DNA from 3 places in the Dickeya fangzhongdai genome. Region 1 is predicted to be linked to each of the others. Evidence: riboswitches for the same ligand, from Rfam matches in the RefSeq annotation. Region 1 holds a riboswitch; each other region holds the start of a gene.
The links. Region 1 has a riboswitch for thiamine pyrophosphate ahead of thiC (phosphomethylpyrimidine synthase ThiC). Riboswitches for the same ligand answer to the same signal wherever they lie in the genome.

Region 1 (3,475 bases):
CTTCCTGCGGCAGGCTGGTGGCGGTGTGGTACAGCTCGCTGCCGCGGGCGCGGAATTCGGCCGACATTTGCGCCATGCCGACATCCACCGGTTGCGCCTGCGCCTCCTGACGGGCGGCGTAGTCGCGCACTTCCTGGGTTATCTTCATCGAACAGAATTTCGGTCCGCACATCGAGCAGAAATGCGCCACCTTGCCGGATTCCTGCGGCAGGGTTTCGTCGTGGTAGGCGCGGGCGGTTTCCGGGTCCAAAGCCAGATTGAACTGGTCCTCCCAGCGGAATTCAAAACGCGCTTTGGACATGGCGTTGTCGCGGATCTGCGCGCCAGGGTGGCCTTTCGCCAGGTCGGCGGCGTGGGCGGCAATTTTATAGGCGATCAACCCTTGTTTGACGTCGTTTTTGTTCGGTAGCCCCAGATGCTCTTTCGGGGTGACGTAGCACAGCATGGCGCAGCCGAACCAGCCGATCATCGCCGCGCCGATGCCGGAGGTGAAGTGGTCGTAACCGGGCGCGATATCGGTGGTGAGCGGGCCTAACGTATAGAACGGCGCCTCGTGGCAGTGTTCCAGCTCTTCGGTCATGTTGCGGCGGATCATCTGCATCGGCACATGGCCGGGGCCTTCGATCATCACCTGCACGTCGTATTCCCAGGCGATTTTGGTCAGTTCGCCCAGCGTGTGCAGTTCGGCGAACTGCGCTTCGTCGTTGGCATCCTGAATGGAACCCGGGCGCAGGCCGTCGCCGAGCGACAGCGCGACGTCATAGGCGGCACAGATTTCGCAGATTTCACGGAAATGCTGGTACAGGAAGTTTTCCTGATGGTGCGACAGGCACCACTTGGCCATAATCGAGCCGCCGCGCGACACAATGCCGGTCAGGCGTTTGGCGGTCATCGGTACGTAGCGCAGCAACACGCCGGCGTGGATGGTGAAGTAATCCACCCCTTGTTCCGCCTGTTCCAGCAAGGTGTCGCGGAACAGTTCCCAGGTCAGGTTTTCCGCGATGCCGTTGACCTTTTCCAGCGCCTGATAGATCGGCACCGTGCCGATCGGCACCGGGCTGTTGCGCAGGATCCACTCGCGGGTTTCATGGATGTAGCGCCCGGTGGACAAGTCCATCACCGTGTCCGCGCCCCAGCGGGTGGCCCACACCAGTTTTTCCACTTCTTCTTCGATAGACGAGGTCACGGCGGAGTTGCCGATATTGGCATTCACCTTCACCAGAAAATTGCGGCCGATGATCATCGGTTCCGATTCGGGGTGGTTGATGTTGGCGGGGATGATGGCGCGCCCGGCGGCCACTTCCTGACGCACGAATTCCGGCGTGATGTTGTCCGGCAGCAGCGCGCCGAAACTGTGGCCCGGATGCTGCTGGCGCAGCACCTCGCCGCGCACGCGCTCGCGCCCCATGTTTTCACGGATGGCGATGAATTCCATCTCCGGCGTGATGATGCCCTGACGGGCGTAGTGCAACTGGGTAACGCGGCGACCGGCTTTGGCGCGCTTAGGCTGCGGCAGATGTTCAAAACGCAGATGGTCGAGGCCGATATCCGCCAGCCGTTGTTGGGTAAAGCCGGAGCTGGCTTTCGGTAAGGCTTCGGTGTCGTCGCGCCCGGCAATCCAGTCGGCGCGCAATTTGCCAAGCCCGCGGTGTACGTCCGGGGTGGTGGCCGGGTCGCCATACGGACCGGCGGTGTCATACACCGGCACCGCTTCGTTGGCTTCATAGCGCGGATTGTCGCGGCTGCCGCCCACCAGCGTCGGGCTAAGCTGGATTTCCCGCATCGGCACGCGGATGTCCGGCTGTGAACCGGTCAGATAAATGCGCTGCGAGTTGGGAAAGGTCGACCCGCGCAGCGTGTCGATAAACTGCTGGGCGGCGGCGCGTTGTTCGCGACGGCCGGAGGATTTCTTTTCTCCGGAAACATTCTGTTCTGTAGACTGGGTTGGTTCTGTAGACATAGCAAGTTCCTGTTCATTAAAAGGAAAAATTGCTTGTCTGGAGCTCGGAGGGAGTAATGGCTGGATGCTGGCCCGCTGGCAACGGCAATTATGTGATGCCGGGTCTTGCGGCTGCGGCGGCAACGTGAACGTTGCGCCCAGGGCTGGCAATGTGATTACTCTTGTTCCCTTCGCAGGTATTAACCTGATCAGGTTCCGCGGATCCCGAATTAACGGTCTCAGCCCACGCGCCATACGGCGTGTTGGGCACTCCGACAAGATATCGCCCCTTCACGGGGCGAACTAAAACTCTGACACTCTATGCGCTGTGACTATGTGTCGTCAATGATCGAACATCAGTCGGATCAGGCTGTCTTCCAGGGTGAAGCGCATTGCCAATGCTTCACCCACGCCGGATAATGTCTGGCGAAATTCCTGACTGTCGACGGGCTCGATGAAAAACGCCAGATGGCTGTCGTAAATATCCATGATTTGCTGGGTGTTGCTGCGCAGCGCGACATCAAAGTGCGACGCCTGCGTCAGCTTTCGGTCGTTGCGCATGATGTTTTCCTGCAACATGCGTTCGTAGACATGAAAATGACCGACAGACAGATAGTCGACCAGATGATGGCAAAATTCATCCAGCGTCCGTGCTTCCGGTATTTTCCCTGTCTGAATGCTGAGCAGGTGGTAATAGGCCAACAAAAGATGTTTGCGGGCCTGCAACCACTGATCGATCAAGGCGTAATTGCCACCAACGTTCTCCGTCAGACGTTGTAACTGTTTCAGCATGGTTGACTCCGGGTATCGATAGGATGATGACAGTTAGTCGTGTCATTATTTATAACCATAGTCGTAAAACGCCAATCTGGTAATAAGCGGGGCAATAAAAGAGATGGAAGTGACGCTGAAGGGTGAAGAACGCGGATGGTGGGTGGTGTATCACCGCCATCAGATCTGGCTGCCTCAGGGCGAATTGCCGCAGGGAACGGCGGCGCAGTGGCAGTTGCAGCAGCAGTCCGCCCGCCAGGTTGGCGAGTGGCAGGGGGAACCGGTATGGCTGGTGCTGCAGGATAAGACCAGCGACATGGGTTCGGTGCGCCAACTGCTGGATCAGGATGCCGGGTTGTTCCAACTGGCGGGCCGCGCGGTGCAGCTGGCGGAATTCTATCGTTCGCACCGGTTTTGCGGTTACTGCGGCCATGAGATGTCGGTCAGCACCACAGAATTGGCCTGCCTGTGCGCGCACTGCAAAGAGCGTTACTACCCGCAGATTGCCCCCTGCGTGATTGTGGCGATTCGCCGCGACGACAAGATTCTGCTGGCGCAGCACCTGCGCCACAAAGGCAACATGTACACAACGCTGGCCGGCTTTGTGGAAGTGGGGGAAACCCTGGAACAGGCGGTAGCGCGGGAAGTGATGGAAGAGAGCAATATCCGCGTCAGGAACCTGCGTTACGTCAGTTCCCAGCCCTGGCCGTTCCCGCATTCGCTGATGATGGCGTTTATGGCCGATTACGACGGGGGCGAGGTGAA
Region 2 (3,475 bases), 1.7 Mb from region 1:
GTCGCCGACCAACTCGACGGCATTAAATCCCGCCTTATTAGCCATTGCGAACTGTTCTTCCAACGAGCCGACATTACGCAGGGTGTACATTTGCAGCGCGATGGGCACATTCCCTTTTCCCGCTTCAAGGTTCGCTCTGGCAAGTAATGGCAACGCATTGAGGGTAAACAACGAGATAAAAAGTGATAAACGTAAAAATCGCTTCAGGTACATAAGACTCTCCAGATAGATGTTCCTTGTTTTGTTGTTATCAATGTCTCAATTACTTCTGCCGGCCGAAACGCATTTCCCGGCCTTCGCCATTAGGTTTCCCACAAAAAGTAATCGATTACTTTTCATGTTAATCAGAAAGAAAAAATATCTCAACTGCCAACGACAAGGCGTTGGCGATTCACGGCTTACATCAAAAAAAACGGCAACACAGGAATATCGTAATACCCCCACCCCCCTTAATATTCTGCCGCTGTTTTCAGAATAAGGCGGTGCTTACGGCCATACATTTTTATCTGGCTGCAATAACATGCTCTTTTCAGTCGATGCGCATTGGCTGTTGCGGCAATCACGCTGTCAGGCGCGGATCCTGGATGCGATGCGGCCATTGCCGACGGCCTTTTCCACCGCCGGCAATCAATAAATGCGTCACCACCAGCGATGAAAATGGTGTACCGGGCCGATGCCGTGGCCGACCTCCAGCGAATCCGCCTGTTCCAGCGCGCCTTGCAGATACGCCCGCGCGGCGGACAGGGTATCCGGCCAGTTGTCATAACGCGGGCGCAACGCCGCCAGCGCCGCCGACAGCGTGCAGCCGGTGCCGTGCGTATGCCGGGTGTTGACGCGCGGCGCGCTCAGCCGCACCGGCTCCGCATCCGGCATGAACAGCCAGTCCGGGCTTTCGCTGTCGCTCAGGTGACCGCCTTTCATCAGCACCGCCTGACATCCCATCGCCAGCAGCGCGTCCCCCTGCCGTCGCATGCCCCACTCATCGTCGGCGGGCGTGCACTGCAACAGCGCCGCCGCCTCCGGCAGATTGGGGGTAATCAGCGACACCCGCGGCAGCAGCAGCTGGCGCACCGCCGCCACCGCTTCCGGCGCCAGCAGCGGATCGCCGCTTTTCGCCAGCATCACCGTGTCCAGCACCACATACGGCACCGGGTAGCGCTGCAGCCGGTCCGCCACCGCTTCCACGATATCCGTCTGCGCCAGCATGCCGATTTTGGCACTATCGATACGGATATCGCTCAGAACCGAATCCAGCTGGGCGGCGACAAACGCCGGTTCAATGCGATAGACCGACTGTACGCCGCGCGTATTCTGCGCCACCAACGCGGTAATCACGCTGGTGCCGTAGGCGCCCAGCGCCGAGAACGTTTTCAGGTCGGCCTGAATACCGGCGCCGCCGCTCGGGTCGGTGCCGGCGATAGTCAACGCGTTGATACGTTTCATGCCGGCGCCTCCCGGTTCAGGGTATACAGCGCATCCAGAAACGCGGGGATGAAACTCCCCGGCCCGTGCGCCTGTGCCGCGGCCTGTTGCCCGCAGTGCGACATCACCGCACAGGCGGCGGCGATATGACTGAGCCGGTCGCCCTCCAGCGCGCAGAAACCGGCCACCACCGCCGACAGCGCGCACCCGGTGCCGACCACCCGCGTCATCAGCGGATCGCCGCCGGGTACCGCCAGCACTCGCTCGCCGTCGGTCACGTAATCCACTTCGCCGGTTACCGCCACGCAGGTGGCCCAGCGGCGCGCCAGCGTAACGGCTGAAGGCAGCGCCGCCAGCACATCGTTGCCGCTGTCCACCCCGCGCCCGGCCGAACATTCGCCGGCCAGCGCCATGACTTCGGAGGCGTTGCCGCGGATCGCCGCCGGCTTCATCGCCAACAGTTCAAAAGCAAACTCGGTGCGAAAACGCAGGCCGCCCACCGCTACCGGGTCCAGCACCCACGGCGTGCCGACCTCGATGGCGCTCGCGACCGCCGCGCGCATCGCCTGCGCGCGGTCGGCTTCAAGCGTACCCAGATTAATGAGTAACCCATCAGCCAGCGCGCCAAACTGCGCCGCCTCGCCCGCGTCCACCACCATCGCGGGCGAGGCGCCCAGCGCCAGCAGCACATTAGCGGTAAACCCCTGCACCACCTCATTGGTGAGGCAGTGCACCAGCGGCGCGCGCAAACGGAAAGCATCAAGGGAATCCGCGACGGACGCGGCAGGGAAAAGTACAGGTCGAGCGTTCATAAACCTCCCAACCGGCGTGAAAGAAGGCGGTACCGGCGGGATACCGTGACTTCCCTACGCTGGCATAATCCAGATCAGGTAATACGGGTATATCTCAGCCGTTTTCCATGACAGGAACGCGGCACCCCGAGTCAACGAACGCCATTATTGGAAGCATTGGCTAAAAAGGTCAATGGCGGAAAAAAGACGCCATGCCGCGCCGCGCTACACCAGCCCTCCTGTTTTCCCCCTCGCCGTAAACATATCGGCTAATTTCGCCAGTGCGGAATGCAGCAGGGTGCGTCGACAGGCAAAATTAATCCGGGCAAACCCGGCGTACGCCGCGCCGAACTTCGCGCCATCATCCAGCCACAGCCCGGCCTGGTTCAGCAAAGTCGCCGGTAAATCGGCCGGCGCAATGCCGCTTTCCCGAAAATCCAGCCAGCCAAGATAGAGCGCATCGGCGTCGAACAGCCGGACCGGTGAGTCCGGGCCAAGGTTCGCCTGCAACAACGCCCGGTTATCGCGCAAATAGTCCAGCAACGCGGATAACCACGGCCCGCCATGACGGTAAGCCGCTTCGCAGGCCGTCAGCCCCAGCATATTGGGGATATACAATGAACAGCGCGCATAGGTTCGTTTCAGCGCGTCGCGTATCGTCTTATTGGGAATGAACAGATTGGAGGTGTGCAATCCCGCCAGATTGAAGGTTTTACTCGGCGATGTGCAGGTAATGCTGTGGTCGGCGAATTCGTCGTTAATGCCGGCAAACGGCTGATGCCGTTTCGCGGGGTTAATGATCAAATCCTGATGAATTTCATCGGAAACGACCATCACGCCATGACGCCGGCAGATGTTGCCCATCGCCAGCAGCTCGTCCCGGCTCCAGACATGCCCGGTCGGGTTGTGCGGATTACATAAAAAAAACAGCCGCGTCGTCGGCGTGATCGCCTGTTCAAAGGCATCAAGATCCAGCGTATACCCTGATGCCGTTTCGGTGAGCGGAGCCGTCACCACCTGGCGGTCGTTCATCGTTACGCTGTGATAAAACGGCCCGTAAACCGGCGGCTGGATCAACACCCCCTCCCCCGGCTGGGTAAACGTCTGCACAATCATGCTCAGGCTGTTCACCACCCCCGGACTCTGCACGATCCAGTCTTCATGAATTCGCCAGCCATGATGATGCCACTGCCATTGGATAATGGCGTCAAACAGGGTTTCGCTGGCTCGCGTATAGCCCAAAACGCCCTGGTTGATGGCGT
Region 3 (3,475 bases), 1.1 Mb from region 1:
GCACCGGCAGCACCAGCGTCATCGCGCACAGGCGCAGCAGCAGGCGATGGCCGGGAAAGCGGCGGCGGTACAACGCCCGCGCCAGAAACAGCGCGGGCAGAGTGGAAAGCAGCGCCGACAGCAGCGCCTGCCAGAAGCTGAAGCGAATGACATGCCACAGGTAGCTGTCATCCCACAACGACCGCCAGGGCGCGCCGGGCGCGTCCAGCCACAGCGCGGCGAACGCCAGCGCCGCGGTGCCGGTCAGCAGCGCGGCCGCCAGCAGCCCTGGCCACAGCCAGCCGGGAATCAGCGGCTGACGGCGCGTTGCCATGCCAGTACCCAATTCGCGCGCTGCTCGGCCACCTGTTGCGAGGTGAACTCCAGCGCGGTAGCCGGCAACAACAGGGTGTTATAGCCCGCGGGCAGCTCGGTTTTGACAACCGGGTACATCCAGTTGGTGGTCGGGATGATCTGCTGGAAGGTCGGGCTGACCATAAACTGCAGGAAGCGCGCCGCCAGTTGCGGATTTTTGCTGCCGGCCAATTGCGCGGCTACTTCGACCTGTAGATAGTGGCCTTCGCTGAAATTGGCCGCCGCGTAGCTGTCTTTCTTCTCGGCGATGAGGTGGTAAGCCGGGGAGGTGGTGTAGCTCAACACCAGATCGGCTTCGCCTTTCAGGAACAGGCCGTAGGCTTCGCTCCAGCCTTTGGTGACGGTGACGGTTTTGGCCGCCAGTTTCTGCCAGGCTTGCGGCGCCTTGTCGCCATAGACTTTCTGCATCCACAGCAACAGGCCCAGACCCGGCGTGCTGGTGCGCGGATCTTCATAGATCACTTTCCACGGCTGGTCGCTTTCCACCAGTTCGCGCAGGCTCTTGGGCGGGTTTTTCAGTTTGTCCTTGTTGTAGACGAAGGCGAAATAGCCATAGTCGAAGGGCAGGAAGGTGTCATTATGCCAGCCGCCCGGCACCGTCAACTCGCTGGTGTTGACACCATGCGGGGCGAACAGGCCGGTCTGCGCTGCCGCCTGTACCAGATTGTTATCCAGCCCCAGCACCACATCCGCCGGGGTATTTTTGCCTTCCATACGCAGGCGGTTGAGCAGAGCGACGCCATCTTCCAGCGCCACGAATTTCAGCTCGCAGTTGCACTCTTTTTCAAACGCGGTTTTGACGCCCGGACCGGGGCCCCATTCCGAGGCGAACGAGTCGTAGGTGTAGACCGTCAGGGTCGGTTTGGCGAACACAGGGGCGGACAGCAGTAACAGGCAGGACAGTAATTTCTTTAACACTTTGCGCTCCAATTGTTGAAGGCGGCAAAGGTCTTTGAGCAAGCGGGATGCAGTCTCAAATCCCTTCGCCGGTATTAACCGGATCAGGTTCGACGGGTATTTTCTCAGCGATGCAACGCCTATGCGCGTTGACCGCACCCCGTTGAGAACGGCGGTATTGTAAAGTGTTTGTCACATCAGGAAAAGCGCCATGACCGGCGACGAGCGCTCATGGCGTCGGGTTCGGCGGTGCAAACCAGGCGGATTTGAAATCGAACCAGCCCAGCGTGTTCATGCGTAGCCCCCGCATGCTGGCCTGCCCCTGCAACCGCAACCAGTGGTGGAACAACGGGTGGAGTTGCTGGCGGCTGACCAGCGACTGGCACCATTCCGCCAGCGACAACTCGCCCTGACGCCACTGACGCGCAGTGTGTTCCAGTTCGTCATCGCCCAGACAGTGCCGCAGCAGCGGCAGCTCGTACAGCATCGCGAACAGCGAAAATTCCAGCGGTAGATAAAAGTTGGCGCTGCCAAGCCAGAGATCGCTGGCGTCGTCGCCCTGACACCAGGCATCGAACTCCAGACAGCGTAGCGTCAGCGTGACGCCGTGCGACGCCAGCAGCCGGCCCATGATGCTGCTTATCACCGCGTATTCGGGATGGTCACGGTAGCAGGTGAGGGTGAGGTGGGTCAGGCCAACCGGTTTTTCCCGTACCGCCCGCGGTGGGCTGTGATGCCAGCGCGGCAGCAGGCCATAGGCGGGGGACCAGTCGCTCTGGTACGGGCTATCGGCCAGGCCAAGCATCGCCACCGGGCTTAACACCTGACACAGCCAGTGACGGATCTCCGGATCCGCCATCTGCGGCGAACGGCGGTCGAACAGCAGGAAATAGCAGCCTTCTTCCAGCCGGTTCTCCAGTTCATTGTCCGTGGTGTCGTCTCCCTGCAATGTAACCGTACAGGCGGGAATGATCGGCGCGTCCGGCAGCACCCAGATACTGACTTCGTCAATCAGCGCCCGGTAGCCGAAGTAGTCGTCAAACGCGGCGATTTTCAACTGGTTGGGCGAGTTGCGCACCACCTGATACGGCCCGGTGCCGATGGGCTGGCGCATAAAGTCCGGCAGCGTTTGCCACTCTTTGGGCAAGATCATCGCCGGTACGCTGCCGAGCAGCCACGGCAGCCAGTCATCCGGCATGCTGAGCCGGATATCCAGCACGAACGGCGTAGGGGAAGCGATGTCGCTCAGGTGTGAGAACAGCGGCAGCGCCGTCAGCCGGGACAGCGAGGCGATCACGTCCTCCATGGTCAGCTCCCGACCGTGGTGAAAACGGATGGCCGGGCGCAGATAGAAACGCCAGTGCAGCGGCGACAGCGCCTGCCAGTGGTGAGCGATATCCGGCAACAGTTCCCCATTTTCCTCATTTAAGCTGGTCAGCCCGCTGAAAATCTGACGGGCGATGTGGGTTTCCGAACGCCGCAACGCGCTGCCGGGCAACAGGTTGTGCATCGGCCGGTAGTACAGGATACGCAGCAGATGGCGCCCTTGCCGCACGCTACGCCCGAGGTGAGACAGCAACATCTGGCGCACGGTTTCCTTGTCGCCCACCAGTTGCACCAACTGGTCGATGCGGTCCTGCTCCAGCAGGTCTTCGGCGCGCTGCTGTTGCAGGGCTAACCCCGTGTAGAGAAAGCCGAGGCGCGAGCGTTTGCCGCGCCCGGCTTCCGCCTGCCAGGTGAGCCAACCCTGCTGTTGCATGGCGTTCAGCAGAGAGCGGATATGACGGCGGGAGCAGTTGAGCAGCAGCGCCAGTTCCTGCAGCGTGGTGTCGGTATCCTGACCTTGCAGGCATTGCCATAACCGGATGAATTGTTGTTGCAGGCGTGGCGAGGACATAAAAGAGGAACTCCGTGGCTCAAGCTCATCAATATATTTTTCCCTATATTACGCGGATACTTTCAGTCAGTGAATGGTTCAGTACGTGAACCGCCGCGAAGGGGAGGCAATATGTGCCGGTTATTCCGCTTTTATCATCACTGGCTCTGCCGGGGATGCCGCCGGGGATGGGGCGCACTCACCGCCGCCCAGCGGATGGCGTTGCTGCTGCAGGTTACCCAATGGCAGATCCGGGACATGGATGAGGAAGACTATCGTCGCTGGTTGTAAGGCCGGCGGCGACATCGAATGAGAGTGAGAACAGCGGCGGGAAACCGCCGCAGTGTT

Region 2: it holds a riboswitch for thiamine pyrophosphate, as region 1 does, so the genes downstream of both, thiM (hydroxyethylthiazole kinase) here and thiC (phosphomethylpyrimidine synthase ThiC) in region 1, are expected to answer to the same signal.
Region 3: it holds a riboswitch for thiamine pyrophosphate, as region 1 does, so the genes downstream of both, thiB (thiamine ABC transporter substrate binding subunit) here and thiC (phosphomethylpyrimidine synthase ThiC) in region 1, are expected to answer to the same signal.

Annotation. Positions count from the first base shown of each region.
Region 1 covers NZ_CP025003.1:274,502-277,976, forward strand. Annotated here, with positions in the region: gene thiC (phosphomethylpyrimidine synthase ThiC) at 1-1,960, opposite strand, end outside; TPP riboswitch at 2,109-2,224, opposite strand; gene CVE23_RS01275 (Rsd/AlgQ family anti-sigma factor) at 2,282-2,731, opposite strand; gene nudC (NAD(+) diphosphatase) at 2,835-3,475, shown strand, end outside.
Region 2 covers NZ_CP025003.1:3,612,424-3,615,898, forward strand. Annotated here, with positions in the region: gene CVE23_RS16095 (sugar phosphate isomerase/epimerase family protein) at 1-213, opposite strand, end outside; gene thiD (bifunctional hydroxymethylpyrimidine kinase/phosphomethylpyrimidine kinase) at 640-1,443, opposite strand; gene thiM (hydroxyethylthiazole kinase) at 1,440-2,234, opposite strand; TPP riboswitch at 2,269-2,373, opposite strand; gene CVE23_RS16110 (MalY/PatB family protein) at 2,439-3,475, opposite strand, start outside.
Region 3 covers NZ_CP025003.1:4,240,140-4,243,614, reverse strand. Annotated here, with positions in the region: gene thiP (thiamine/thiamine pyrophosphate ABC transporter permease ThiP) at 1-313, opposite strand, end outside; gene thiB (thiamine ABC transporter substrate binding subunit) at 289-1,272, opposite strand; TPP riboswitch at 1,315-1,424, opposite strand; gene sgrR (HTH-type transcriptional regulator SgrR) at 1,481-3,148, opposite strand; gene sgrT (glucose uptake inhibitor SgrT) at 3,260-3,418, shown strand.